Regions from separate parts of the Bradyrhizobium sp. SZCCHNGR1005 genome, predicted to be linked through region 3. Evidence: riboswitches for the same ligand, from Rfam matches in the RefSeq annotation. Region 3 holds a riboswitch; each other region holds the start of a gene.

Region 1 (9,876 bases), on a different contig from region 3:
CATCATCCACACCGCGCACCTCCAGCCGAGCCACGCGGCGCGACAGGCGAGCATACGATCTGCCGTGACGGATATGATGCTTGGCGTAGTGATGACCGCCATGACTGCGGTGGGCATGATGCCCGGAGCCATGATGGGAACGGGCCGAAGCCGGCGTCGCGGAAGCGGCAAAGGCCGCGGAACACACCGCCAGCGCAACAACGTGAAGCGACCGGCGAACGATAGACACAACCATACTCAATCCTTCTCTTAGTCCCCCTGGCAGTCTGACTTGACACCCCCTGTTCCCTGACTGGCCCCCGTGTGCACAGTCAGCAGCAGCGGCTCGTAAAACGGCAGGATGTGACGAAAACATGACGACATGCTGCACTGCAATGGCGACCAGAGGGAAATTCCGGGCAAGCCCGTTTGTGAATACCGGGGAACCCATCCGCATTGCTGCCCTCAGCATGAACTGCGATGGTCGATGCGCTGAAAGCTGAAACAAGAAGGAGCTCGGCAATGCCCCACGCGGCGACCAAGGATGGCGTACGTCTCTATTTCGAAGAGGCCGGGAGCGGTACGCCAATCCTGTTCCTGCATGAATTCGCGGCCGACTACACCAATTGGGAGCCGCAAATGCGCTACTTCTCGCGCGCGCATCGCTGCATCGTCTTTTCCGCGCGCGGCTATACGCCGTCGGACATCCCACCCTCGCCCGCCGCTTACACCTATGAACATTTTTATACCGATGCCTTGGCCGTGCTCGATCATCTCGGCATCGCGCAAGCGCATTTCGTCGGGCTGTCGATGGGTGCCTATTCCTCCCTGCAGGTCGCGCTGCATGCGCCGCAGCGACTACATTCGATGACGCTCGCCGGTGTCGGCTCCGGCTCGAGCCTCGAACAGTTGGAGAGCTTTCGCGCGCAATGCCGGGCCACAGCCGAGCAGTTCGACACGCTCGGCTCAGTGGAGGTCGCCAAGATCACGCGCGAGGCGCCGGGCCGGATTCCCTTCCTGGTGAAGGACCCGCGCGGCCACGCCGACTTCTATGCGGCGCTGGCGCGGCATGATGCCAAGGGCTCCGCAAACACGATGCGCAGCTTCCAGGGCGGGCGTCCTTCGATCTACACGATGACGGAAGCGATAGGTCAGGTGACCACACCGGCGCTGATCATCTGCGGCGACGAGGACGATGCCTGCATCGAACCAAGCCTGTTCCTGAAGAAGCACCTGGGAGCGTCGGGGCTGAGCTTCTTCCCCAAATCCGGCCATGTGCTGAACTTGGAAGAACCTGCGCTGTTCAACGAAACGGTCGAGCGTTTCATCGCGATCGTTGAAGCCGGCCGCTGGAGCCGGCGCGATCCGCGGTCGACTGCAGGATAGCGAAGCATGGAACGGTCCAGCTCGAAAGTCATTGGCGCAACGGAATGAGGATTCGACGCCAGATTATCCAAACCAGTGGTGTCAAGATCGAAAGGCAGACCAAGAGTCGCGACGCGATACGACCAACCTTATGCAAGGTCGAAATGCGTGACGGCTCCCGCTCTGGCTGCCGATCGAGCCAGCGCAGCGGATACCCGAAACATCAACCGAGTAGGTGAAGAATACCCTCAAAATCCACTTCGCGAGATCCTGCCTAACTGCTCCCGGCCTGCCTGAGCGGCAGGCTGTTCCGGCGCAATTTCTCGCAGAGCGGTTCGCCGGGACGACTTAGTGAGCCAAACATCGTCACATCAGGAACTGCGGGTCCGGCGCAGTCGTGAGGCTCAACCGCAACTCAGTGAACAAGGCGGCCTTCAGAGCGTCAAGCGCCGTGATGGTCAAAGTGAATCCGCACAACGATCATCCACGGCAAAATCACGAGCCGACGCCGCGGCTGATGATATCCATAACGATTGTCTATCGCTGCAATCAAATCATTTCAATTGCACATTCGGAGAGATCCGGGCTCAATTCCGGCCAAGCATCTGGGTTAGCTCCCGAGAACAATCAGGTGAGGAAATGCATCAATCGGCGCTGCGGCGCGTCGCCATCATGTGCGACACGGCTTGCCATCGTCATCACCGAGCGAATGTCGCGCCCCATGCATCGCTTGCCGCGGTCCCGGCCGTATCGGCATTCAGCACCGTCACCTGTCGTGGTGATCGATTCACGGACGCCGCTCTACTCGATCTGGCAGCCTTCGGGAGCGTCGGACCATGATGAAGGCGTTCTGTCTTGGCTCGCTGGGCTTGCTGTTGAGCAGCGCCTCCTACGCCGGTCAGCCCGTTCCGGCCTGGCTGCATGAACAACACGTCACACACTATGACGGCCGGTCGGACGACCTGGTCACCGCGGGCCTGGGAGCCGGCGCCATGACAGGCGCCCCTCCGGACTTCGTGGATGCCCAGCACCCGACCGTGCAGGAACTGCGTCGCGCTTCCATCTTCTTCCGCGCCAGCAAGGGACAGGGTTACGGCCGGCTGTTCGGCCCCCATGTCGATCAGGAAGAAGGCAAGCTCATCGAGGACGACGGCAGGATCGCAGGTGACGAGATCCTCGCCTTCGCAGACGATGGCGAGGGCAAGCAGAACGTTGCGATGCTGCTGCAGATCCCAGCCAATCTGTCGACGGAGAGGCGCTGCCTGGTCGCAATTCCCGTCAATGGCTCGTCCAGCCTGTTCCGTGACATCGTCGACTTCGGCTATTGGGGTCTGCGGCACCGCTGTGCCGTCGTCTATAACGACAAGGGCCACGGCAACGGCTTCCACCTTCTGGAGACCGACTCGGTCAACGTGATCGATGGCCGTCAGGCGCGGGCACAGGAGGCTGGGCCCAACGCGCATTTTCGCGCCGATCTGGACGATGCGGCGCGCGCATCATTCCTGGCGGCGTGGCCCCACCGCGTTGCATTCAAGGCAGCCCATTCGAAGCAGAATCCGGAGAAGGATTGGGGCACCGATCTGCTGCGTTCGGTGGAGTTCGCGTTTTTCGAACTGGCGAAACGTGATCCCGGCTTTGTCCGCGAGAACACGATCGTCATCGCCACGGGGAGCTCGAACGGCGGCGGCGCGGTCCTCTATGGTGCGGAAAAAGACGAGCAGCATCTGCTGGACGGCGTTGTCGCCCGCGAGCCGCAAGTGCAGCTTAGGCCGGATGACCGGGTCGTCGTGACGCGCGGGACGATAAAGCGCCGGGGCACGGGTCGCACCCTGCTCGACTACTTCAGCTTCGGAAACCTCTTTCAGCCCTGTGCCGTGCTGGCCGTGCCCGACATCCCGCTGAAGGACCGCGTTCCCTACGCCGCTAACCGATGCCAATCACTTCACGACAAAGGTTTGCTCACGGCGACGGCCCTGGATGCTCAGGCGCACGAAGCGCTGGACCGGATGCACGCTTACGGATGGGATGGCGAAACCGATGTCGGCCATGCCTTCGGCTATTTCGTCGCGCCGGATGCCACGGCGACCAAATATATCAACGATCACGGCCGCTTCGACATCCGCGACCGCATCTGCGGCTACAGCTACGCCGCAACCGACGCGGAGGGGCGGCCCGTTACGGTCCCGTCCACCCTCGCCGCGACGATCTTTGCGGTCGCGCCGGGAGGCGCGCCGGCCGGCGCGATCGACGTGATCAACGACAACGACCCGACCGGGCCCCGGCGCAGCTGGCTCTCAGTCTCGCCCAGCACCGGCCGGCAGGATTTCGACCTCGACGGTGCGGTCTGCATTCGCGATCTCGTCACCGGCAGTTCGCCTGACGCGAAGCGTGTAAGGGCTGGCATCGACGAGTTCCTGGCGTCGGGACGGTTGCATGGATTGCCGACGATCATCGTTCATGGCCGAAACGACGATCGCGTTCCCGCCGGCTTTTCTTCCCGCCCCTATCTGGGGCTCAACAGTATCGCCGACGGCGAAGGTTCGAACCTCCGCTATATCGAAGTCACCAACGCGGAGCACTTCGGCACCGACCTGCCCGGCTTCGACACGCGAATGGTTCCGCTGACGCTCTACCATCTTCGCGCTCTCGATCAGATGTGGGCGCATCTGACCCGCAAGGCGCCGTTGCCGCCAAGCCAGATCGTCAGGACAACACCCCGCGGCGGTGAGCCCGGCAAGGCTCCCATGCTCCAATCATCGAATGTGCCGCCCATCTCGGCGAGCCCATCTGAGGGCGACAAGATCATCGTGGAGAGCGGGCGTGTGCTGATGCCGGATTGAGCCGAATGCAGAGAGGACGAAGCGGTCCGGGCTGTGTCATATTGCGCCGATAGCCCGCGTCCGCGCGATCCACGGGAATACCTCGGACTCCCATCCCGACGATGCCACACGCCGATGCGAACGCGCCGCGAGAGCTGGCGCTTTCGCGGACGCTTTTCAGATTGAATTAATCTGGGCCTGCTACCGCTAGGCCCAGACTCCGAAGGGCTGGGTATCGGGCGACCAGGCGAACGCGTTGCAGCGATCGCCAAAGCGGCTAGGCAGAACACGGCATCTCGGAAGGAATGGGGATGCGGAATGGTCGACGTGGCAGCCGGCGACTTGCCTCGAAGCACGCCACGGCCACCTTCGCCAGCGCGGCTCTTTCGAGGACCATCGGTGCAGGAGGTTCTCGATCTCAACGGCGGCGCATTTCCGGGGTTCGATACGCTTCGGCTTTGCCTGTCGCTTCTGGTCGTGCTCGTGCATTCGTTTATGCTGTCCTACGGCATGGCCGGCTCTCGCGTGCTGCTGAACGCGCCCTACATCGCCGTCATGCTTTCGCTGCTGCCGCTCTTCTTTGCCTTGAGCGGATTTCTCGTTGCCGGCAGCGCATTCCGATTGCGCGACACGGGCACCTTCCTGCTCTTCCGAAGCCTGCGAATAGTGCCTGCATTGGCTGTCGAAGTTACGATTTCAGCCTTGATCCTCGGCCCTCTGCTGACGACCCGACCGCTGCGAGACTACTTCACGAATGCGGATTTCTTCTCCTATTTCGGCAACATCATCGGTCGCGTTCGATTTACATTGCCCGGCGTGTTCGAAGGGCTCCCGCTTGATCGCGTCGTCAACGGGAATGTATGGACGCTCAAACCGGAGTTCTTCTGCTACGCCCTCATGGCGCTCTTGATGGTGAGCCGGGCGGCCTACAGCCGGAAACTGACAACGCCGCTCTGGCTGGTCGTAACCGTCGCGATGATCGTGGTGAATCAGGCTACCGACGCGTTCGTGCCCGATGGCTATCTTGGACCAACGCTGCTGGTCTATTCCTTTGCCACCGGCGTCGTCGCCTTTCATTGGCGAGAGCACATCAAGCTGAACGCGTCACTCGCGCTGCTCTCGGCCGCAGCTGCCTATTTGCTGCTGTTGGGGCCGAAGAACGCGTTCTTCTCCATTCCTGCTCTCACCTACCTGATGATTTGGATCGGTGCCCAGCGGCTGCCATCGACGGGCGGAGATTATTCCTACGGCATCTATCTGTTTTCGTATCCGATCCAGCAAACGCTCGTTGCGACGTTCCTGCCGCTGCGCGAATGGTGGCTGCTCTTTCCCATATCTGCCCTGATTGCGATTCTGATCGCGGCGCTATCCTGGCATCTGATCGAGCTCCCTGCGCTCCGGTTGAAAAAGCCGGTCTTGGCGTTGTCCTCTCGCATGACGACCAAACTGATGGCCGCCATTGCCCGATGGCGGGCGGCGTTGCCCGTCCGCCGCATGAGTGGTTCGTGACTGACCTTTTTCGCGCGCCGACGGCCGTAACTGCTCGCTCTCGCCCATCCCGCACAGCCCCGGACGCGTGGCGAGACATTGCTGCCCGGCGGGCATTTTGCGCATGGTCGTCATGCCGCCATTGCCCGTCGTGCCAGGATGTCGCAGGCATCAAGGCTCGTGTCGTCGGGCAAATCAGGAGCACCTTTCCGCGCATCCCGCCTCCACAAGAGGGACGTATCGCGATCGTCACGGACGTCGGAAGCGGGATGCGATGGACGCGGCGTGTCGCAGTGTGTCTCTCACACGGACGAACGACATCGGCGCGGACGTGAAGTCGTGTGGTCCTGGCCTCCCGGTGCTGAGGCCCATGCAACGCGCAAGCGTTGCGCGACGCGATGATGCTTCGCATCACGCGGACGGGGGCAAGAATGCCGGTCCCCGAGGAGAGCGCGTATAAGCGTTAACACCGTCGCGCAGGGAAGGCCGGATGTGCGGCTCGTACCTGTGGTGACTGCCGCCTGCTTTTTTTGATGCAGGCGGGCCATGGGTGTGAGCTAACACCCGGCCTTTCCTGCGCCCTCTTGCTTTTCGAGGGCGAATGCTTCGCAAAGCTCGGGCGTAACGCGCTGCGAGAATGCGAGCGCACGCCTCGCGCTGTTTGAGATGTGAAGAGCCAGATCGTGCCAACAGGCCGGTCATTCCGGGGCGCGCATGCAATGCGCGAACCCGGAATCTCGAAATGGGTGTGCGCGCCAGACAACTTCGAGATTCCGGGTTCGGGGCCTACGGCCTCGCCCCGGAATGGCAGCCGGAGGCTACCTTCCCTTCCCCGCCCGGCTCAGCAGGAAGATCCCCTGCTCGCCGAACATGTTCCAGAACCACCAGGGCATATTGACCCGCAGCGGCTGGCCGTCGGAATCGAGCGCCACCGCGCGCTCCATCTTGACGTTGATCTCGTCGCAGAGCTGCACGAAGTCCTTGATGGTGCAGAAATGGATGTTCGGCGTGTCGTACCAGGTGAACGGCAGATTCTCGGTACGCGGCATGTGACCGCCGATCAGAAGCTGCAGGCGCAGCCGCCAGAAGCCGAAATTCGGAAAGGCCACGATCGCGCGGCGGCCGATGCGCAGGAGATTTTCGAGCACCGTCCTCGGCTGCCGCGTCGCCTGCAGGGTCTGCGACAGGATCACGTAGTCGAACGCGTCGTCGGGATAATCGACGAGGTCGGTGTCGGCGTCGCCCTGCACCACCGCAAGCCCCTTCGCCACGCAGTGGTTGACGCCTTCGCGCGACAGCTCGATGCCGCGACCGTCGATGCCGCGGCTCTCAAGCAACTGCAGGAGATCGCCGTCGCCACAACCGATGTCGAGCACCTTGGAGCCGCGCTCGACCATCTTGGCAATCAGCAGATGGTCGGGGCGATAGGCGAGCCCTTCGCGCTCCGTAACGCCGTTCAGCGGCAGCACCTCTTGCAGCGCCATGGTCAGACTCCGGGTGTGGTCAGCCCGCGTGCCTTGCCGGCGGACTCGAGGAAGGCACGGGCGATGTCGAAGAACTCGGGGACATCGAGCAGGAAGGCATCATGACCTTTGTCGGTTTCGATCTCCGCGAAAGAGACCCGTGCGCTCGACGCGTTGAGCGCATGCACCAGCGCCCGCGACTCCGGCGTCGGAAACAGCCAGTCGCTGGTGAAGGACACGACGCAGAAACGGGTCTGAATGCCGCGGAAAGCTTCGGCCAGCACGCCATCATGATCGGCGGCGATATCGAAGTAGTCCATCGCGCGGGTCAGATAGAGATAGGCGTTGGCATCGAAGCGCTCCACGAAGGACGAGCCCTGGTAGCGCAGATAGCTCTCGACCTGGAAATCGGCATCGAAGGAAAAGGTCGGCAGGTCGCGGTCCTGCATGCGGCGACCGAACTTGCGATGCAGCGCCGCGTCCGACAAATAAGTGATGTGCGCGGCCATCCGCGCCACCGCGAGCCCGCGATGCGGATGAACGCCCTTGTCGGCATAGCGGCCGTGATCCCAATCCGGATCGGCCATCACCGCCTGCCGGCCGAGCTCATGGAAGGCGATATTCTGCGCCGAGTGACGCGTAGCGCAGGCGATCGCGAGCGCCGCGAACACGCGGGTCGGATAGGCCACAGTCCATTGCAGCACCTGCATGCCGCCCATGGAGCCGCCGACCACCGCAAACAGCGTCTCGATGCCGAGATGGTCGATCAGCATCGCCTGGGCGCGCACCATGTCCGGAATGGTGATGATCGGGAAATCCAGGCCCCAGGCCTTGCCCGTCGCCGGATTGAGCGAGGCGGGGCCGGTCGAACCCATGCAGCCGCCGATCACGTTCGAGCAGATGATGAAGTAACGGTTGGTATCGAGTGGACGGCCCGGGCCGACCAGCGTCTCCCACCAGCCCGGCTTGCCGGTCATCGGATGGCGATTGGCGACATGCTGATCGCCGGTCAGGGCGTGGCAGACCAGGATGGCGTTCGATCTGTCGGCATTGAGCTCGCCATAGGTCTGGTAGGCGATCTGGAACGGCGCGAGATCGACCCCGCAGTCGAGCCGGAGCGGCTGATCGGCGCCGAACTTTGCAACCGGCGAGTTCGGATGATCGACCTCGTGCGAGCGCTCCTCCGGCGGGATCACGCGTCGTGACTTCGGCGAGTTCGATTTGGGCGTCAGGCCTGTCATGTCTCTAGACCCCGGCGGTCGCCGGAGCTCCCGAACCACGTGACATATCAGGCCATAAAAAAACCCGGCCCGAAATTAGGTTCGGCCGGGATCAGAACTGTCCCCGGCCTGTTTAGCGAATTGTTTAACGTGGCTGCAAGCCGGCCGGCTCAAATGACCACGGAATGACCAACAACGTAGTCCGGCGGGCGGCCGACGTCAAGGCAAGCCGGAATCGACGGCACGCCGCCATGTTGCAACTGTAGCGCTTCCGGGCGCTCGATCGGGTAAACTTGATGTTGCACGCGCCTGATCTGTAGGACAGAACGACGCTCGCCTGCACCGCAGGACCAGCCAAGAGATGCCGCAAATGCCCGAGACGCCTCCCGCCCCGCCCTCGCTTGCCGATCTGCGCAAGGAGATCGACGCGATCGACGAGCAGATGCATCGGTTGTTGATGCAGCGCGGCGACATCATCGACCGCCTGATCCAGGTGAAGAAGACGCAGGAGGTCGGCTCGGCCTTCCGGCCGGCGCGCGAGGCCGACATGATGAAGCGCCTGGTGCAGCGCCATCGCGGCATCCTGCCGCTCGATACGGTCGAGAGCATCTGGCGCATCATCGTCTCCAGCTTCACCTACGTGCAGGCGCCGTTCTGCGCGCACGCCGACGTCTCGGTCGGCGAGGCTGCGATGCGGGATTCCGCGCGGTTCCATTTCGGCTTCATCGTGCCCTATGTGGCGCATTTCAGCGCCCAGGCCGCCGTCGAGGCGGCAGCGAAATCGAAGGGCGATCTGGCGCTGGTCTCGGCGACGTCAGGGCATACGCCGTGGTGGATCACGCTCGAGCCGGCCGGCGCGCCGAAGATCATCGCCCGGCTGCCTTTCCTGGAGCGCGCCGACCATCCGGCGGCGCTGCCGGTGTTTGCGATCTCCCGCGTGGCCGACGATGCCCTGCTGTTGGAGGTCGAGACCTGGAGCATCCGCGTGTCGGGCTGGAATGCGCAGGTGGCGCGAGCGCTGTCGCCGCTGGCGGACATCGTAGCGGTGCCGGATACCGCCTTCGACAGCGCGGCCCTGTTGGTCTCCATCGAGGCCCCCTCGAACCTCGAAAAAATCAGGGCAGCCCTGATCGCGGCGGGCGCCTCGGTACGCTCGACGGCCCTCGTCGGCGGCCATGCAAAGCGCTATACGGTGCCGAGCTAGGGTTGATGGCTCTGGCCTGATCCTGCGGTTTCCCGGAGTTGAATGATGTCCCGCCCCGTGCCGAATCCCGGCATCCTCGATATTGCGCCCTACACCCCCGGCAAGAGCCCGAAGCCGGAGCCGGGCCGCAAGGTGTTCAAGCTTTCGGCCAATGAGACCCCGTTTGGCCCCTCGCCGAAGGCGATCGCGGCCTTCACGCACGCGGCGACGCATCTGGAGGACTACCCGGAAGGCACCTCGCGGGTGCTGCGCCAGGCGATCGGCCGCGCCTACGGCCTCGATCCCGATCGGATCATCTGCGGCGCCGGCTCCGACGAGATCCTCAACCTGCTGGCACA
Region 2 (9,876 bases), on a different contig from region 3:
GGGGCTTGTCGTCGATCGGCTTACCGGACAATTTGGGTTCGGTCGCGATGTTCATGTCATGCACTCTCTGCAGTGACCGGTGGAACGGAGGGCTGTGCCAATTCGCGGTCGAGATAGGACGCAATCGCGGCATCGGTAAGCCCGATACCACGCAGGATGAATTCGGAAAGCTGGCGCACCAGCCTGTCGGCCCCGGTTTCATAATTGAGACAGGGCGTCGCTGGAAGCCGGGTCAACGCTGCGGTCATGCCCGTGTGATGCGCGAACCAGAACAGATCGAGCGGCGCGGCATCCATCCGCACGGCGTCGCCGGCAGCAATGGCACTCTCCAGCGACGCAACGAACTTCCCGCCGATCAGACCACTGACCTTGGCATATAGCAAGCGCGCGAACTCGCCGTCATCGAGGTGGCTTGTGACCATCAGCCGCAGCCTTTGCTCTTCTTCCTCGTTCGGCCGGTTGGCGATCCCGAGGAAATGCCCGACCATCGCGACCGTGAACCTCACCAAGGTCGCCGTCGACGGCGCCTGACCGAGCAGGAACTCGAGATCCGGATCCGCCTCGCACTCCTCGGCCAGGATTTCCGCGTAAAGTGCGGCTTTGGACGGGAAATGTTTGAACAGCAGCGCCTCGGAGATCGCCGCCGCGGCCGCCACGCTCTTGGTCGTGGTGCCTGCGTAACCGTAGCGGGCAAAGCAACGCTTGGCCGCGCCAAGGATCAGTTGCCGCCGCAAATCGCTAGTCATTCGCAACGTCGACATCGGGTGTGAGTAAATACTCACTTTACCGTTGTCAAGAAATATACCGCAACGCGGCAGCCACGTCCGGCTAAGCCATTGGAAATGCGTGCCTCCGCTCGCAACACAAGATTGTAAAGCCCTATAGGTTCCATCGGTATTTTACAACCGCACACGCCCAGCACGTTGGGTTTTTCTTTCGCCCGGTGTCTTTCTTTCGCCTGGCATCGTGCATGATGCGCGCCGGACCGGCCGAACGCAGCCGATCAAAAAGAACCGCCGGGAGGATCGTCGCAACCATGAATGCCGCCGATGCGCGCGAGCTCGCAGCCAATTTCGACCTGCAAGACCTGACGCCGGGTTTCTACGCCGACCCCTACCCGACCTACCGCGCCTTGCGCGACTACGAGCCGGTGAAGCGCCTGCGCAACGGCAGCTTTTTTCTCACGCGCTATGACGATCTCGTCACCGCCTATAAGAACACCAAGGCGTTCTCCTCCGACAAGAAGCTGGAATTCGCGCCGAAATACGGCCCGTCCCTGCTCTACGAGCACCATACGACCAGCCTTGTGTTCAACGACCCGCCGGCGCATACGCGCGTGCGTCGGCTGATCATGGGCGCGCTGTCGCCGCGCGCGATCGCCGAGATGGAGCCGGCGCTGATCGCGCTGGTCGACCGCCTGCTCGATGCGATCGAAGCCAAAGGCAAGTTCGAACTGATCGGCGATTTCGCCTCCGCGATTCCCGTCGAGGTGATCGGCAATCTGCTCGACGTCCCTCATGCGGAACGCGGGCCGTTGCGCGACTGGTCGCTCGCCATCCTCGGCGCCCTGGAGCCGGTGCTGTCGCCGGAGCAGTTTTCACGCGGCAACGAGGCCGTGAAGGATTTCCTGATCTATCTCGAAGATCTCGTCGCGCGCCGCCGCGCCAAGCCCGGCAATCCCGAGCGCGACGTGCTGACCCGGCTGATCCAAGGGGAGACACATGGCGAAGGCAATGGCGAGCGGCTCAGCGAGAAGGAATTGCTGCACAACTGCATCTTCCTGCTCAATGCCGGCCATGAGACCACCACCAACCTGATCGGCAACGGGCTGGTCGCGCTGTTGCAGCACCCGGCCGAGAAGCGCCGGCTGCTGCAGGCGCCCGAGCTGATCCGGTCAGCGGTGGAGGAAATCCTCCGCTATGAGAGCTCGAACCAGCTCGGCAACCGGATGACGACCGAGCGGGTCGAGCTCGGCGGCATCACGCTGGAGCCCGGCACCTTCGTCACCCTATGCATCGGCGCCGCCAACCGCGATCCCGCGCAGTTCGAAGACCCCGAACGCTTCGATGTGACCCGCATCTCGAACAAGCACCTCGCTTTCGGCACCGGCGCGCACCAATGCGCCGGCATGGCGCTGGCGCGGCTGGAAGGCGCCATCGCGATCTCACGCTTCCTGAAGCGGTTTCCGAACTACACGCTGACCGGCGAGCCGGTCCGCGGCGGCCGCGTGCGGTTTCGCGGGTTTATGAGCGTGCCGTGCGCGGTCGAAGGCTAGAATGTGAGCGTGATGATCTTAAGCACAAGCGGCGTGCCGCGCCCACCGCGAGAGGCTAACGCCTTACGGTCGTGGGCTACGGGTCAAGGGCGGCTGTGGCCGGTCGGCTGATGGCGCAGCCGGTGTACCCCCAGCTTCGGAAATAACCCCTCCGCTCCGGGACTTACGTTTCGGGCCAGAAGCCGACGTTAGCGCTCAATAGTGCGCACGGCCATTGATCCCGGATCGGTGCGGATCATGTTCGCTTTTCTGCCGTCGTCCGTCACAAAAATATCGTAGTGCGTCCGGAGCTTCGGATCGGCCAGTGAGATCATAGTCATCGATCCCGTACAGTCCGGGTTCAGAGTGTAAGTGCCTGTGAGTTTCTGTTCTCGGGTAACGATACCGCGACGGCTGGACGTCTCCTTTCCAAGCACATCCGCGACGCCATCAAATACATATACTCCCGAGTGTACGCGCTGAGCGGTTGGCGCAAGAGGCTCAATGAACCCCCTTCCTAGAAAGATATACTGTCCTGCCAATGTTTTGCCGGAGAAGCGCCTGGTGGTCGTTCAGGTGGTTGAATTAGATCAATACCAGAAGGGGATTCATACGGCGGACTTCCTCGACCTTGTCCGGCAAGTCGTGATTTTCGCTCATTGATGCTGGGACGGCCTCAGCGTTTTCTTCGGCTCAAGGGCGGCTGTGGCCGGTCGGCTGATGGCGCAGCCGGTATACCCCCAGCTTCGGAAATAACCCCTCCGCTCCGGGACTTGCGTTTCGGGCCGATCGCGAAAGTCCAACGCGAGCAAACGAGATCGCCGCCTCGCGGGACACGGCGGTTACGTCGGATTGGCTGCGAATGCTACCAGCTCTTTTGGTGATCTGATGTGGATGATCCGCAGCCGATCAGATTTTGCGTAGATCGCCTCTATGAGCCGGGGCCTCATCTCACGGTGAAGCCCCCACATCATCTTGTAGAGGCGGAACGTGACCGGCAGCATCGGACAACCCGGAGGGCCATCAGGTCGCCCAAAGAACACCGACTTCACCTGGCGCTTGGTCGCCCACCAGAGATGAATCCAAAACGGATGGTCAACCAAAACAACAGTATCGCATGCGGCAATCCGGTCGAGGACAGAGAACCAAGGCCCGTATCCATCAAGCAACCAGCGCTCCTGCGACAGCAGGGCATCGTGGCTCTCGCGTAGTTCTTCGTCAGGAACCCGCACCCAGTTCGGACGCCACAAAATATTATCGATGGCGAAGTAAGGCAACGAGTGCGCACGACACAATGCCTTGCACATCGTGGATTTGCCGCCACCGGCGTTGCCGATCACCATTACGCGCGTCATCGTGTGTTGTTAACATAGCGATTGGCCGCATGGAAGCGCCTTTGGGTCAAGGGCCGCCGTGGCCGGCAGACGGATGGCGCAGCCGGTGTACCCCAACTTCGGAATAACACCCGCGGTTCCGGGACTTACGTTTCGGGCCAATTGCTGCCATTGGCGCTGCGTGCGGGCCGGCCTTCTGCCCCGGTCGCAGAGCCGGACACTATTTGTGAATTGTGGTCCCAAAAGACATTCTGAATTCTTCCCGCAATCTTGGAGGGGGGGACACATGAGACGCGCAGCCTTGATCACCATCGCGGAGTTTGCCGCTGCGGTCGACAGGCCACATCCGGTACGGGTAGCCATCGACGGCCGAACTGCATCGGGTAAGACAACTGTCGCCAATGAAATGGCTCATGAACTCGACCGTATCGGCCGAGCGACCATTCGCACCTCTATCGATGGCTTTCATCGACCGAAGCGCGAACGTTACGCGCGTGGTCGCCATTCGGCCGAAGGTTATTATTTTGACGCCCGGGACCTCGATGCCGTCCGGCGGTTACTCCTCGAGCCGCTGGGTCCCGGAGGAAGCCTAATCTATAGCACCGCTTCCTTCGACCTCGATAAGGACGAGCCTATCGTTGCGCCCACCCACAGGGCGAATCAACGCGACATCTTGATCGTCGATGGGACATTCTTGCAGCGATCAGAGCTGCGAGATGCTTGGGAAGTCGTCATATTTGTTGACGTCGATGTAAAAACAGCTGGCGAAAGGGGGACGTTGCGCGACGCCAACCAACTCGGTGGCCGTGAAGCGGCGGAGGCTCTGTACCGGGATCGGTACGCGCCGGCATTCGAGATTTATGAGCGGCTAAGTCAACCCATCCAAAATGCCAACATTGTGCTGGACAATAGAGAATTCGAGACTGCGGCGGTGCGCATCAACCGCCCCGTCTGACCTCAAGTACGATCGGCCGCGCGCTGGGCCGTAGTGTGCCAGAAGCTGACGTCTGTCTGACCACCATGAACGACTCACTTGCGTCGCCAGGATTCGACTAAGGCAGCGAGCTTGGCGTCCGACGTCTCGTCGCCCTGAGCTAAATCTGCTTCGTAGCCAAACCAATAATCGCCGACCAGCGTGCGGTGGGTGCAGAACCTTCCGTTGTCCAGTCGGCATGCCACGAGCCGTGTCGGCTCTCCCATCGCATTCAGGCGCACGAAATAATGCTGGATCCGCGTAGGCGCGCCGGGCTGCAGCTGATAGCTCAGATCAAACGATCGATACCCGTCGTGATCGGGACCGGGAGTCATCTCCGACCGGTATTTGCGCCATGAACCCAGGGTCGGATCGGCAACGTCCTTATCACCTGGAAGAATCCGGACCTGTTGAATCCAGCTACAATCGATGTCGGTGTGCCCGCCGAGATTGGACAGGCAGAGATCGACGGTGAAGCCGATCTCGCCGGGAGGGTCGCGAGGAGGACGGCCGGGGCCGGCATCCGCATATTTCCAGGGTACCAGGAACACCTCCGGGCCGATATGCCGCTCGTAATAATCAGGTCCCGGTTCGACGCGGGCACGGGCAATCTGGTTGCCGGCAATGGTCGCGGTCCAGATCAGAATGACCAGCAAGGACGCGGTGGCGCGAAACCCCAAGGCGAACGCGACCGAGGACAGCACCGCGGCAAGGCCGGCAGCGGCCATGATTAGTTTGGATGCGTTGAGATCATACGCATCCAGCGTCGCATGCGGATGCGCAGGGAAGTAGAACTTGTCGAAGCCCGCCGCCGCGCCGACAACAAAGCAGACCGGGATCGCCACCACAAGCAGGACCCAGGCGGCGACAACAGACGTTTTGGCGTGCCTCCGGAGTAGTTTCACGATTCACCAAATAACCAAGGATTCCTGACTGGCATCTTAGCAAGAATATGATGCACTGCTATTTCTTGTCGAGCACTCATGCGCGACACACTTTCGCTTCAAGCCAAAGGCCGCCGTGGCCGGCAGACGGATGGCGCAGCCGGTGTACCCCCAGCTACGGAAATAACCCCTCCGTTCCGGGACTTACGTTTCGGGCCAGGAGCGGCCACGCGTTATTCCTCAAACTGGGGGCGCGCTTGCCAAGCTCGATAGTGCCCGCTATCGTCAACTCCAACATCAAGAGTTGGGCCGACGCCCAGCGCCAACCTGCTCCCCGAGCAAGGTGGCTTTCTTCCTTCGGAAGAAGATGTGGCCGGTCCGGCAACTAAACGGGACAAGCCACCACGGCGTCATGCGCTCCTCTCTTCGAAGAAGGGGACGAGAATGACTGTCGATAGAGTCGAAATTGAGCTGGCCGATGCAAGGTCCCCGGACCTGATCAACCTCGTCACCGCGCTGGACGATTTCTTGAACAAGGTCTGCGGGGTGGACAGGAATCACGGCTCTCCAATCGATCGGCTGGCGCACGGCGACACGCAAATGTTTATCGCGCGGATTGCCGGACAAGCCGTCGGCTGTGCAGGGCTGCAGATGTTCGCGGATGGTACCGGGGAGGTGAAGCGCATGTATGTCGTCCCCGAGGTTCGGACAACTGGAATAGGCAGCAGCCTCCTGACGCGCGTTGTGGAAGCGGCCTTGACCGCCAAGCTGTCGGTTCTGCGGCTGGAAACCACGGAATTTCTTCCCGATGCGCAGAGGCTCTATCGGGCGAAGGGTTTCGTTCCGTGCCCGGCGTATGGCCCATACGTTTCCAACCCGATCAATTTGTACTTCGAGAAATGGCTGACGAAATGATTGTCGAGGGCGATGCGCCGACAAGGAATAACGAGGCGTAGGTCGGGTTGGAGCCGGAGGCGTAACCCGCCATCTTGACGTTTCAAAACGGCGGATCATGATCCCGCCCGAGCTGAAATCCTGCCGGGCTCCAGAGCCTCGCGGCGCCGCTAGCGCTCCGCAAACTTCCGCTTTCAGCCCGAAGGAGAAGTCGAACACACCGACTGACTAGGCATCAGGAACTCATCCAGTCATTGCCATTTCCTGGCCACAGCACGATGGTGGAAAGGTGCGGCAGGAGTCAGGAACGTCATGATCTGGACGATCATCATCCGCCCGTTCATCCTCGCTTTGGCATGCGGTGCAGCCGCTCAATCGGTCGCGAACGCGTCCGACGCCAGTTGGGATGAATGCCTCATAGCCCCGAGACGGGCCTGCGTCCTACGTGAGGCCGCAGAGGTCGCCCGCACCATCGACGACCCGCATTTGTCTGCGCACAAGCTCGGCGAGATTGCCAAGGCACAGTTGAAGGCCGGCCTGTTCACTGAGGCCGCCACGACGATCGATCTGGCCTTGCAGGTCGCGAAGTCAATCGCCAAGGATAGCTATGGTCGCGACGAAGCATTCGAGACCATCGCGCAGGCTCAGGCGCAGGCCGGCAAGCTCGCCGACGCGCTGGAGACAGCCAAGTCGATCGAGAACCGCCACGTGAGGGCCGCGGCGTTCGGGGCGATCGCTATTGAAGAGGGGCATGCTGGCCGGCTTGACGATGCGCTTCGACGGGTGCAGGCGATCGAGGACTTGCCGGATCGTGCCCTCATCATACGCCGGGTGACCTGGGAGCTGCGGGCCAGCGCAGTGGCGCGGGGAGAGGACGACAAGATCGTGGCCGCGCTTCAAACAGTGCTAGCGTTCGAACAGCGGTATCCGCCGCCCATAGCGACGACGGGCGTTCATCACCCCTCGGAATTCATCCCGGCGCTCGCCATCATCGCGCAAGCGCAGGCCCGCGCGGGAAAAGTCGCCGACGCCATGCGGGTTGCGAGACTGGTCCCGCGCTCGATGGAGCGCGCCCAGACGTTTGCAGCCATTGGCGTCGCGCTAGCGCGGGCCGGTGCGGTCGGTTCGGCCTTGGAAGTTGCGCGCTCGATCGATGACCCATGGGAGCGCGGCATCGTGCTCGGGCACATTCTCGAGCCTCGGCTGACGCCCGATCTCATCGCCGATGAGGCGACGACGCCCAGTTCGCCTGTGAAGGCCAAGGTCCCTGATAATGTCCGAGATTTCGTCGCCGCCTTCACGGATGGAGAGCAGCGCGCCACCGTGCTCTGCCTTATCGCAACGACGTTGGCGAACAACGGCCGCCTGGACCAAGCAATCGCGCTCGCGGAGCCAATCGATCAGGACAAACCACGCGCCTTCGCTTGGCACGCCATTGCCAAGGCGCAAGCGAAGGCCGGCATGGCCACACAATCGATCGCGTCCTTCGACCGGGCCGTCCAAGCTGCGTTGTCGTTCCAACCGAACGACGGGCTTTTGTCGAAAATCGCCGTCTCACAAGCGGATGCTGATCTGATCGATGAAGCCCTCCATGTCACCCGACTGATCGGCGGTACCATGGCTACGTCGGGATATGTCGCAAAGGTCATGAGCGATGGCAAGCTCGTCAACGTCGACTATGACCGTCGCTATGCACTGCGCGCGATCGCCAAGGCGCAAGCAAGAGCCGGCAGGACGGTGGACGCCTTTCAAAACGCGTCGGCGCTCAGGCTGGGTCCTGATATCATTCCCCAAGGGCAAGGCGTCGTCGCCGAGGGGCTCGCCGAGGCTGGACGGATCGCCGAAGCAATCGATGCCGCCGGGGCCGAGGACAATCTCTATCGTCGCTCCGAGCTGCTCGCGTCGATTGCCAAGGCCCGGGCTGAAGCCGGCAGGATCGACCAGGCGAAGCAGGTGACGCAACACGTCACCTGGGGGCGCGATCAGGTCGAAGCCCTAGCGTCAATCGGCGGTGCGCAGGCGAAGGCGGGCCTCACGGCCGATGCTATGGCGAGCTTCGCCGAGGCCATGCAGATCGCGTACGCGCAGCCTTACAAGAACACGACAGCCGAGGCCCTCGTAAAGATTGCGGGCCGATTATCGGACTGAGCTCGCAGGCCCGCGATCGCTATATGAACACGTTGCACGAGATCACCCCATTATCTTTTGTGTTACGCGACTTTCCGGTTAGGGTCATTCGCGACACGGTCGGGCGCCTCTGGCATGTCCGGAAATCGCCCTTAACGGGCATTCCCGGACTCTGATGAGAGGTGCGTTGTCGGACAACTCGGTGGACGGCGCAATACAGTCCATCTGCGCCGCCTGCTGGTCTCCGGCCTGCTTGCGCTGTCCGTACAGCCCGCGCCGAAAAACTCATTTCGCGAGCCGCTTCAAGCGCATCCCGCTATCCAGCCCGCTTCGGAGAAATATTCCTCTTTCGTTTTATCAGAAATCGTGATTGACTGTCGTCATCCCGTCTCGATACGAGGGGCGTTTCGCGATCGTCACGGACGTTGCGGCGGGATGCGGTGGGCGTGTCGATGTTGCAGCGTGGTTGATCCGCGCCGACGAACGACGTTGATGCGCACGGTCAAGTCGCGTGGTCCTGGCATCCCGACGCTGATGCCGCGCTGATGCGTAAGCATCATGCGCAAACGGTGGCCAAAAAGCCCGGCGCACCGGGGAGAACGCGAAGCAGCCGTTAAAACCATTGCGCGGGGAATGCCGGGATGTCTCGGCTGAACCTGTGGTACCTGCCGCCTGCATTTTTTGCTGCAGGCGGGCCATGGGTGCGGCCAGCGCCCGGCATTCCCCGTGCCCTCTGCTTGAAGAGGGCAGGTTTTGCAGCATAGCTCGGACGCGACAGCGCCGCGAGAAGGTGAACTTATGTCTCACCACCGTCATTGCGAGGCGCGCGAGCGACGACTTGTCCGCCATGGCCGGACCTGTCCACTGATGCGCGCTCTCGAGGTCGGGGTAACATCACAAAGACTGCCGATCAGGCGCCCCCACCCCAGCCCTCCCCCGCAAGCGGGAGAGGGAGCGCACAGCATTCTCGGCGGCAGCTTGATAACTCTGGGCACCGGACAGAAATGCCCCCCGGCAACATCGCGATCATCGACCGAACACCATCGCAGGCCTATAGTGGCCGACGACGAGGCTCGGTTTTGCGGCAGCGATGTCCGCAAGCTCACGACATCAGGCTCTGCGCGGCGTGACGTTCCCCGCCCCCGGCCTGCAGCCGACAACAGCAGCGGTGACGAACATGTCTGCACCGGTCAATCCATTCATCGCGACGGAGGCGCGGCTCGGCGCGCAGAACTACAAGCCGCTCGGCGTCGTGCTCTCGCGCGGCGAAGGGGTGTTCGTATGGGACACCGACGGCAACCGTTATCTCGATTGCCTCTCGGCCTATTCGGCCGTCAACCAGGGGCACTGCCACCCGAAGATCCTGGCCGCCATGATCGAACAGGCGGGACGGCTGACCTTGACGTCGCG
Region 3 (9,876 bases):
CCACCGCCGCCATAGAGCGCGATGCTCTTGCCGCCGTGCCGGTCCACGATTTCGCGCAGGCGCGCCGCGATCTCGGTGATTGCCGTGTCCCAGTCGATCGCGTCGAACCCGCCGTCCGCACGCCGCCGGAGCGGGGAAGTCAGCCGGTCCTTGTGATGCGCATAATAGGGAATGCGCGCCGCCTTGTTACAGATGTATCCCTGCGATTTCGGGTTCTCGCGATCGCCACGCACCTTGGCGATGCGGCCGTCCTCGACCAGCATTTCGACGCCGCAATTGACGTAGCAGATATTGCAGGCGGATTTTTGCCATTGGGGCTTGGACATCGCGCTCCTCCACCGCTGTTTTCCATGCGGACGCGGATCATTTTACATGATGATTGTCATATCAACAAGCCGCCTCCGACGGCCATCGAGCATTTGATCGGGGATTTGCGGGAGGCCGAGGTTCTGTGATCGCGTTTCTCCGGCCACTGCCCGTCGTGCCAATCTGCCGCACGCGCGTCCGCTTGTGTCGTCGGGCAAATCAAGTTCACATTCTCCCGCGTCCCGCCTCACAAGAGGGGCGTACGCGTCGTCACGAACGTCGAGTGCGGGATGCGATGGACGTGGCATCGTCGGGCGCTATGAAGCGCAAGACGACTGGCGGTGCGGCGGACGGTCAAGTCGTATGGTCCTGGCATCCCGACGCTGATGCCCCGCGCAACGCGTCTTACGCGTTGTCGCGGACGCGACGAAGCTTCGCTTCGCGCGGAAATGGTGGCCAAAAAGCCCGGCGCACCAGGGAGAGTACGAAGCAGCCGTTAAAACCATTGCGCAGGGAAGGCCGGGATGTCCTCAGCCGAACCTGTGGTGACTGCCGCCTGCATTTCTTTCTGCAGGCGGGCCATGGGGGCGGCGAGCTCCCGGCCTTCCCTGTGCCCTCTGCTTATGAAGAGGGTGACCTGATCAGTAAAGCTCGGACGCGATGCGCCGCGAGAATGCGAGTGCATGTTCGTCGGAAAGTACAATGAAGCCGACCTGTGCTCTTTCGTCATGCCCCGCGAAGGCAACGCATCCAGTGACGCCGAGCTTCTCGGTCGATAACTGCGCTCTTTCGAATACTGAATCTCCCGGTCAAGCCGGACGACGACGGCTCGGCGAAGACCGCGAGCTAATTCAACACTCGCTTGCCGTAGGGACTGTCGAGGGAGAAAGCCGGCACTTCGATCTCGAAGCGCTCGCCGCTTTCGCTCTCCATCTCGTAGTGACCTGCCATGAAGCCCGAAGCCGTGGTGAGCGGTACGCCGGAGGTGTACTCGAAATGCTCGCCGGGCGCGAGCACGGGCTGCTCGCCGACCACGCCCTCGCCACGAACCTCCTGCCGCCGCCCGGAGCCATCGGTGATGATCCAGTGCCGGCCGCGCAGCTGGACCGTCTCCTCGCCGGTATTGGTGATCACGACGGTATAGGACCAGAAATAGCGGCCATCATCGGCCGACGACTTTTCCGGCAAGAAGTTCGGTTCGACGGTCACTTCGATCTGGCGAGTCACAGCGCGGTACATGCAAATCAGTTTAGCGGAAAGTTGGGCGGGAACCAAACACCGTGCGAACGCGCGTTGACCACAGTTCCGGATCATGAGACCTATGGTGTAGAAACCGTAGCAGCCTTAGGGCGAGCCCGGGCCGCCACGGTGGCACCAGGGCGCCACACGCGGCGAGGGCTGACGGCGACGGTATCCCCCTGGTGTTGCGTGACGGGATCGCAACAATCCCGTGGCGACTGCACCGCAGCCGGGTGCGTCGCCGCCCAATAAGCCCTTCATCGCTTGCGCAAAAATTGCGCAAGCCTACATTCCCGCTGCCGGAGCACGAGTTGACGCGGTGCCTGATGACGTCGATTGCTGATCGCCTTGCCGGACCTACGGTTCCCGAAGCGGCTGCAGCGCCCGCGCTGGCGCCGGCGATGCCGGCCGCCTCGTCGGCGCCCGCGATCACCTTTCCCCCGGCCGGCGAGCGCGAGCTCAGGTTGGATCTGTTTCGTGGACTCGCACTGTGGTTGATCTTCATCGATCACCTGCCGCCCAATCTTCTGACTTGGTTCACGATCCGGAACTACGGCTTTTCCGACGCCACCGAGATCTTCATCTTCATCTCCGGATATACCGCCGCTTTCGTCTACGGGCGGGCGATGCAGGAGTCCGGCGTCGTGGTCGCGACTGCACGCATCCTGCGCCGCGTCTGGCAGATCTACGTCGCGCATGTCTTCCTGTTCACGATCTTTCTGGCCGAAATCTCCTACGTCGCGACCAGCTTCGAGAACCCGCTCTACACCGAAGAGATGGGGATCATGGATTTCTTGAAGCAGCCCGATGTGACGATCGTGCAGGCGCTGATCTTGCGCTTTCGTCCCGTCAACATGGACGTGCTGCCGCTCTATATCGTGCTGATGCTGTTCCTGCCGCTGATCCTGTCGCTGATGCGCTGGAAGCCGGACCTGACGCTAGGTCTATCGGCCGTGCTCTATGCCGTGACCTGGGAATTCGACCTGTATCTGTCGGCCTATCCGAACGGCTTCTGGGCGTTCAACCCGTTGGCTTGGCAGTTGCTGTTCGTGTTCGGGGCCTGGTGCGCGCTCGGCGGCGCCAGACGCATGACCCGCATTCTGAATTCGCCCATTACACTTTGGATCTGCGCTGCCTATCTATTGGCGGCGTTCTTCGTGACGCTCACTTGGTACATCCCGCAGTTCGGCCATCTATTGCCGCGCCGGCTCGAGCAGTGGATGTATCCGATCGACAAGACAGACCTCGACGTGCTGCGCTTTGCGCATTTCCTGGCGCTCGCCGCACTCACCGTGCACTACTTGCCGAGGGACTGGCCTGGCCTGAAGTCGCGGTGGTTGAAGCCTCTGATCGTGTGCGGCCAGCATTCGCTGGAGATCTTCTGCCTCGGCGTGTTCCTTGCATTCGCAGGGCACTTCATTCTTGCCGAAGTGTCCGGGGGCCCGCTCATGCACGCGCTGATTAGTCTCAGCGGGATCCTCATCATGTGGGGGGTTGCCTCGCTGATTTCATGGTACAAAAACGTTGCGGACAAGAGCGCACCGCGAAAGGCTGCGCTTGCGAATGCCGATATGGCGGGAGGGGGCTGATGCAGTCCGTCTCGTGGTTAAGGCGACCAATGGACGGGCTCGCGAGGCTCGTGCTCCTGATGCTGGCGATGATGCTGGCGACGGCGGCGCGCGCCGAGGAAAACGCCGCCCCGAACTGCGAGGTACCGCCCTATCTGCTCGCCACCGAAAGCCGGCTGACGAAGGTTGCCGATGCGGTGAAGAACGGCCAGCCGCTCGATATCCTGGTGCTCGGCAGCCGCTCCTCGGCGATCGTGAGCACATCGGACAACAACGCCTATCCCTTTCGGCTGCAGGCTGCCCTGAAGGAAAAACTTCCTTTGGTCACCGTTAATCTTGCCGTCGAATTGCAGCCGAAGAGGACGGCCGAGGAGATGGCCGGCAGCTTCGTTAAGGTGCTGGAAGGAAAAAAGCCTAATCTGGTGATCTGGCAGACGGGGACGGTCGATGCCATGCGAGCCATCGATCCGGATGACTTTCGCGCGGCGGTCAACAAGGGCGTGACGGAGCTGCAGAACGCGGGGGCGGACGTGGTCTTGATGAATTTGCAATATAGTCCGCGCACCGAAACCATGATTTCCGTGCCGCCTTACATCGACAACATGCGCGTCGTCGCGCAGGAGCGCGACGTGCCGCTGTTCGATCGGTTCGCGATCATGCGGCAGTGGAACGAGCAGGGCAATTTCGACCTGTTCAATCCGACGCACGGGATCGAGCTTGCCAAACAGGTTCACGATTGCATCGGCCGGGCGCTCTCGAAATTCATCATCGATGCGGCCCAACTGGGACCGGCGCAGCAGAATTAGGATCTCTGGGGTTTATGACGTTAATGAGTTGTCAACGCGTAGTTCGAGGGTTGACCTCGTCGACTCTCATGGCGATCGCTCTCGCCATTTCGACACCATCGCTCCATGCGCAGACTGTGAACCAGGCTGCGGCCCAGACCGCGCCAGCGCCGTCTGGTGAGGCGCAAGTGTCGCCGACGCCGGAGCTGAAGCCGACCATTGGGCACCTCGCAACGGGCGCGGCTCAGAAGCCGTCTCCGGCGCAGGTTGCGGTCATGCATCAGGGGCCGGCCGTCCAAGCTCCGAACCCGCAGCCGGCGACCTCGCCTGGCACGTCCGGCTTGGTCCCTCAGTCATCCTCAGCTGCCAATCCGGCCGCGCCGAAGAGCTTCACCGAAAGGGCCATCGACAGGGTCAAGCAGGTTGCCAAATCCGCCAGCGATATCCTGAACCGCGTGCCCTGCCTGCCGCCGAAGGGCGGGCCGAAGTCGTTTGGCTCGCTGCCCCATGTGGCAAACAAGCTCGCCTCCGGCCTGCCGGTCGTCATCGTCGCCTTCGGCTCCTCGTCCACGCAGGGTTACGGATCGAGCGGGCCGGAATACACCTATCCGAACCGCTTGGCCGCGCAGTTGCGCCGGCAATACCCGATGGCAGACATCAGCGTCATCAATGCCGGCATCGGTGGCGAGGATGCCCCTGAGATGATGAAGCGGCTGCAGGACTCGGTTATCGACCGGCATCCGGATCTCGTGATCTGGCAGGTCGGCACCAACGCGGTGCTGCGCGATCTCGATCCCGCCGATACGGCCAAGCTCGTCGACGACGGTGTGGCGAAGATCCAGGCCGCGAGCGCCGACATCGTGCTGGTCGACCTGCAATATTCGCCGCGCGTGATCGAACGTCCCGAGCGGGCCAACAAGATGATCAAGCTGCTCAGCCATGTCGCCGAGCTGCATCACGTCGGCATCTTTCCCCGTTTCGAGGTGATGCGCGATTGGCACGAGCAGCAATCGATCCCGATCAACGATTTCGTCATCGCCGACGGCCTGCATATGAACGATTGGGGCTATGCCTGTTTCGCGCAGTTGCTCGGCGACGACATCATCAAGTCGGTCGGACAGGTCAAGCTCGGCGTTAACCTGCCGGCGGACGTCCTGACCTATCGGCCGATGTGACGCCGTCAGGCGTCATCCCGGGGCGCACGTCCGCGCGCGGGCCCGGGATCTCGATCGACAGGGCAAGCAGCGAATAGGGGTTTCTTACTACTCCCTACTCGCCCTTCGCGATCACGCTTTCGCCAGCGCCGCATCCAGATCGGCGATCAGGTCGTCGACATGTTCGAGCCCGGTGGAGAAGCGGATGAAGCCTTCGCTGATGCCGAGCTCGGCGCGGGCCTCCGGCGTCAGCCGCTGATGGGTGGTGGTGGCGGGATGGGTGACCAGCGTCTTGGCATCGCCGAGATTGTTGGAGATCTTGGCGAGCTTGAGCGCGTTGAGCACGCGGAAGGCCGCGGCCTTGCCGCCCTTGACCTCGAAGCCCACCAGCGTGGAGCCGGCGCGCATCTGCTTCTTCACGGTGGCGGCCTGCGGATGATCGTCGCGGCCGGGATAGACCAGCCGCGAGATCTTCGGGTGGCTCGCAAGGACATCGGCGATCTTCGCCGCAGTCTCGGTCTGGGCGCGGACGCGCACCGCGAGCGTCTCCAGGCCCTTCAGCAGCACCCAGGCGTTGAACGGCGATATCGACGGGCCGGTCTGGCGCATGAAATTGTGGATGTGCTCGGCGATGAAGGCCTCCGACGACAGGATGACGCCGCCGAGACAGCGGCCCTGGCCGTCGATGTGCTTGGTTGCGGAATAGACCACGACGTCGGCGCCGAGCGCCAGCGGGCTCTGCCAGATCGGCGTGGCGAATACGTTGTCGACGATCAGCCGCGCGCCATGAGCATGCGCGATCTCGGCGATTGCACCGATGTCGAGCACGTCGAGCGTCGGGTTGGTCGGGCTTTCCAGGAAGAAGCTCTTGGTATTCGGCCTGACCGCGCGCTGCCACTGGTCGAGATCGAGGCCGTCGACCAGGGTGGATTCGATGCCGTAGCGCGGCAGCAGGTCCTCGACCACGTAACGGCAGGAGCCGAACATCGCCTTCGAGGCGACGACATGGTCGCCGGCGCGCAACGGCGCCAGGATCGCGGTGGTCACCGCCGCCATGCCCGTGGCCGCGGAGCGGGCGGTCTCGGCGCCCTCGAGTTCGGCCATGCGGCGCTCGAACATTGCCGTGGTCGGGTTGGAGAAGCGCGAATAGATGAAGCCGGGATCCTCGCCCTTGAACCGGGCCTCGCATTCCTCCGCGCTGGCGTAAACGAAGCCCTGGGTGAGGAACAGCGCCTCGGCAGTCTCGCCGAATTCCGACCGCAGCGTGCCGGAATGCACCAGTCGGGTCTCGGGGCGGTATTGGGTCAACGAGGGGGTGGCGGCAGATTTGGACATATGACCTCCATCATGACCATCAGGAAAATGGTCACAAAAAACCGGCCTGGGAGAGCTCTCCTCACGGCCGGGATCACATGGGTCCCCGGCCTGTTTAGCGACTTGTTTAACGTGGCTGCAAGCCGGCCGGCTCAAATCACCACGGGATAAGTCGTGCTCTTAGTCGCCTCCAGCCTTTTCGTCAAGCCGGCCATCGGATAACGCGTAAGAACCCCTATGTTTTAGGGGCAGGGCTGATATTCCAGCCAGTCACGAGGGACCAGGTTTTGCCGCTTTCGCTCGCCGCCGATGCCAATGGCATCCTGCCCGATCGCTTGATCGCGCAGATGGCGGACGCCGGCCTGATCATCCCCGAATATGATTTCGTCGAGAGCCAGATCCAGCCGGCCAGCCTCGATTTGAGGTTGGGCGACATCGCTTACCGCGTCCGCGCGAGCTTCCTGCCCGGGCCCGGCGCGACCGTGGCAGAACGGATCGACGAACTGAAGCTGCACGAATTCTCGCTTGCCGATGGCGCGGTGCTCGAGACCAATTGCGTCTACATCGTGCCGCTGTTGGAAAGCCTCGCGCTGCCCAAGGACATCGTCGCCGCGGCCAATCCGAAGAGTTCTACCGGCCGTCTCGATGTGTTCACGCGCGTGATCGCCGACGGCACCCGCCGCTTCGACATGATCGGCGCCGGCTATCACGGACCGCTTTATGCGGAGATCAGTCCGAAGACATTTCCGGTTCTGTTGCGCGAAGGTTCGCGGCTGTCGCAGGTCCGCTTCCGCTATCGTGACGCGGTGCTGTCAGCCGATGAGCTGAATGCGCTGCATCAGGCCGAGCGGCTGGTCGATCGCGATGATGCCGATCTGGCCGGCGGCGTGGCGCTGTCGGTCGATCTGTCCGGCGAGAACGCGGGCGGTTTTGTCGGCTATCGTGCCAAGCGCCACACGGGCGTCGTCGATGTCGATCGCCGCGGCGGTTATGCGGTGGAGGAATTCTGGGAGCCGATCAAGGCGCGCCCCGACGGCAGCCTCATTCTCGATCCCGGCGAATTCTACATTCTCGCTTCGAAAGAAGCTGTCCAGGTCCCGCCGGACTATGCCGCGGAGATGGTGCCGTTCGATCCGCTGGTCGGCGAATTCCGTGTCCACTATGCCGGTTTCTTCGATCCGGGCTTCGGCTATGCCGGTGCTGGCGGGCAGGGCTCCCGCGCGGTGCTGGAAGTGCGTTCGCGCGAGGTGCCGTTCATCCTCGAGCATGGCCAGATCGTCGGGCGCCTGGTCTATGAAAGGATGCTGGCGCGGCCCGATGCGCTGTATGGCCAGCGCATCGGCTCCAACTACCAGGCACAGGGCCTGAAGCTGTCGAAGCATTTCCGGCCGTAGGCGACGTCGGGCGCGCGCTCACGTTCGGCTGCGGCGGATGGCCCTGAACTCGGTGACGAGACGCCAGTTCGTTCCCCCGTCAGTGGAGCTGTCGCCACGCCAGAGAAACGAATGATCCGTGATGTCGCGAAAGCTCCAGCGGATCATCCGGCCGTTCTCGTCGGTGCCGAGCTGCACGATATCGTCGCCTTCGGCACGGCCGATCATCTGCAGAAAGATCTGGCCGACCGGCTCGGACCATTGGATGCGCCAGGCGTCAAGCCTGGTGTCGTAGATCCGCAGCGTCGTGCCGTAAGGGCCCGGCCCATCGCCGCGGTCCCGCTGCCCGCGCTGTGGCACGATCCAGACATCCTGAACGGCACGGCCTTCGAGCACCCAGCCGAAATGCCACTCGCCATTGCGCCGCCGCATCGGTGCATTCTCGGGGAAATGCACGACGTCGAGATCCCATGAGCCGATGAAGCGGCCATAAAGGCCCATTTTGTCGGCACGATCGGCAGACGGACCGTCAGCGCCGAGCGCGTCGAGAAATGCCGATGTGGTCATGAGCTGCCTCCCAGCGCCTTCTGCATGGCTGCCGCACCGAGCTCCATCTGCCCATCGATATAGGGGGCGATCTCATGCGGCAGCACGTCGGTGATCCAGATCATCCGGCAGCGGGTTTCGCCATCGGGGACGATCTGGACCGAGGCGCTGTGTTGGGTGATGCGCTCGTGGGCCACGGAGTAGACGAGGCGTCGTCGCGCGTCGTCGCAGTCGACCAGCCTCTCGCGTGCCACGCTCCCATTGGCGAATGTCAGGATACGCACATCATCGTCGAGTTTGGCGTCGAGCACGAAACCTGGAGCAAGCCGTATATGCACCGCCGCGAAATCGCGCACCGCGTCCCATGCCGCAGCAGCCGGCGCGTCAATCGGAATATCCTTGTGAATGGATGCCATAATGCGTCCTCCCGCTCAAACGCAGACCGCTTCGATGTTGTTGCCGTCGAGATCGATCAGGAAGGCGGCGTAATAGGTCGGGCTGTAATCGGGACGCGGTCCGGCCGTGCCATTGTCGGCTCCGCCGGCCTTGAGCCCTTCGCTGTGGAATTTACTCACCGCTGCATGATCAGGCGCGCGGAAGGCGACATGTGCGCCGCCATGCCGTTCGGCTCTGGTGAGGTGCAACCACAGCGCCGGAGCGCCTTTCGGGCCGAAGCCCGCCGAAGTCTCATCCTTTGAGCACAGCACATGGCCAAGCGGCGCCAACACGGACGTGTAGAACCGCACGCTTGCCTCAAGGTCGTTCACCCGCAAACCGACATGATCGTACATCAATGATCTCCATGTTGCGCGCAACGGTCGCGCGCCATGGCGATCACCTAGTCAATGGCGGCTCAGGCGTTCTTGGAAAATCTTGCGCATGCCCCTTGATGCTTGGCGGAACTTCAATGGCGAAACGCCGGCTGCGCGGGTGAATGTGCGGGTGAAGTTAGAGAGATCGGCAAAGCCGACATCGTAGGCGATGTCGGTCACGGGCGCCTCGTCCTCGCTGAGCCTCTGCGCGGCATGGCGCAGCCGAGAGCGCAACAGGTATTGATGCGGGGTGACGCCGAGTGCGGCCGCAAACAGCCTGAGGAAATGGAATGGGCTGACCCCAGCCTGGTACGCGGCGCTTTCGAGGTCGACGGCACGATGCGAATTGGCATCGATCCACAGCGCGGTCTCAACCGCACGGCGGCGGTCACGCGCGGTCGCCGCCGCTGGTTTCGCCGGCTTGCCGGAGATGCTTGCAACGAACCGGCTGGCGAACACGTGGCCGATCTCGTCGAGGCCGAGGTCGCTGTTCCCCGCGGCCGCGGCCTGGGCGAGTTCGCCGATCACCATCAGCTCGGGCAGCGGAGGTGCGGCGCCGGCCTGCCAGACGTCCTTGCTGCCGCCGATCTCCTGCACCAGCTCGGGTGCGAGAAAGAACGACAGGCATTCGTCGCCACAGACGTGGTCATGCGTACACATGAACTCGTCGCCGGGATGTCCGATGAGGACCGAGCCTGCGACCAGCTCAAAGAACCGGCCGCGGTGGTGGCAACCGAAGCTGCCTTTGCGCACGTAGGAGACGGAATGGCTTTCGAACT

What was found. Region 3 has a riboswitch for S-adenosylmethionine ahead of QXZ85_RS24005 (O-succinylhomoserine sulfhydrylase). Riboswitches for the same ligand answer to the same signal wherever they lie in the genome.
Region 1: another riboswitch for S-adenosylmethionine. It lies ahead of QXZ85_RS16975 (homoserine O-acetyltransferase); the one in region 3 lies ahead of QXZ85_RS24005 (O-succinylhomoserine sulfhydrylase).
Region 2: another riboswitch for S-adenosylmethionine. It lies ahead of QXZ85_RS00555 (GNAT family N-acetyltransferase); the one in region 3 lies ahead of QXZ85_RS24005 (O-succinylhomoserine sulfhydrylase).

Annotation. Positions count from the first base shown of each region.
Region 1 covers NZ_JAUEZC010000003.1:963,307-973,182, forward strand. The annotation lists gene QXZ85_RS16950 (TIGR02594 family protein) at 1-235, opposite strand, end outside; gene QXZ85_RS16955 (alpha/beta hydrolase) at 502-1,365, shown strand; gene QXZ85_RS16960 (3-hydroxybutyrate oligomer hydrolase family protein) at 2,181-4,184, shown strand; partial or broken gene QXZ85_RS16965 (acyltransferase family protein) at 4,482-5,522, shown strand; gene metW (methionine biosynthesis protein MetW) at 6,470-7,135, opposite strand; gene QXZ85_RS16975 (homoserine O-acetyltransferase) at 7,138-8,355, opposite strand; SAM riboswitch at 8,447-8,526, opposite strand; gene QXZ85_RS16980 (chorismate mutase) at 8,705-9,538, shown strand; gene hisC (histidinol-phosphate transaminase) at 9,584-9,876, shown strand, end outside.
Region 2 covers NZ_JAUEZC010000001.1:122,218-132,093, forward strand. The annotation lists gene QXZ85_RS00520 (efflux RND transporter periplasmic adaptor subunit) at 1-55, opposite strand, end outside; gene QXZ85_RS00525 (helix-turn-helix domain-containing protein) at 57-746, opposite strand; gene QXZ85_RS00530 (cytochrome P450) at 1,037-2,275, shown strand; gene QXZ85_RS00535 (hypothetical protein) at 2,464-2,589, opposite strand; gene QXZ85_RS00540 (flagellar protein FlaR) at 3,097-3,597, opposite strand; gene QXZ85_RS00545 (uridylate kinase) at 3,875-4,543, shown strand; gene QXZ85_RS00550 (hypothetical protein) at 4,618-5,406, opposite strand; SAM-I-IV-variant riboswitch at 5,735-5,844, shown strand; gene QXZ85_RS00555 (GNAT family N-acetyltransferase) at 5,890-6,360, shown strand; gene QXZ85_RS00560 (hypothetical protein) at 6,652-8,487, shown strand; gene rocD (ornithine--oxo-acid transaminase) at 9,644-9,876, shown strand, end outside.
Region 3 covers NZ_JAUEZC010000006.1:57,408-67,283, forward strand. The annotation lists gene QXZ85_RS23980 (molybdopterin-dependent oxidoreductase) at 1-326, opposite strand, end outside; gene apaG (Co2+/Mg2+ efflux protein ApaG) at 1,153-1,545, opposite strand; gene QXZ85_RS23990 (OpgC domain-containing protein) at 1,872-3,134, shown strand; gene QXZ85_RS23995 (SGNH/GDSL hydrolase family protein) at 3,134-3,919, shown strand; gene QXZ85_RS24000 (SGNH/GDSL hydrolase family protein) at 3,988-5,073, shown strand; gene QXZ85_RS24005 (O-succinylhomoserine sulfhydrylase) at 5,185-6,387, opposite strand; SAM riboswitch at 6,461-6,540, opposite strand; gene QXZ85_RS24010 (2'-deoxycytidine 5'-triphosphate deaminase) at 6,654-7,760, shown strand; gene QXZ85_RS24015 (hypothetical protein) at 7,779-8,306, opposite strand; gene QXZ85_RS24020 (SRPBCC family protein) at 8,303-8,701, opposite strand; gene QXZ85_RS24025 (VOC family protein) at 8,717-9,076, opposite strand; gene QXZ85_RS24030 (helix-turn-helix transcriptional regulator) at 9,128-9,876, opposite strand, start outside.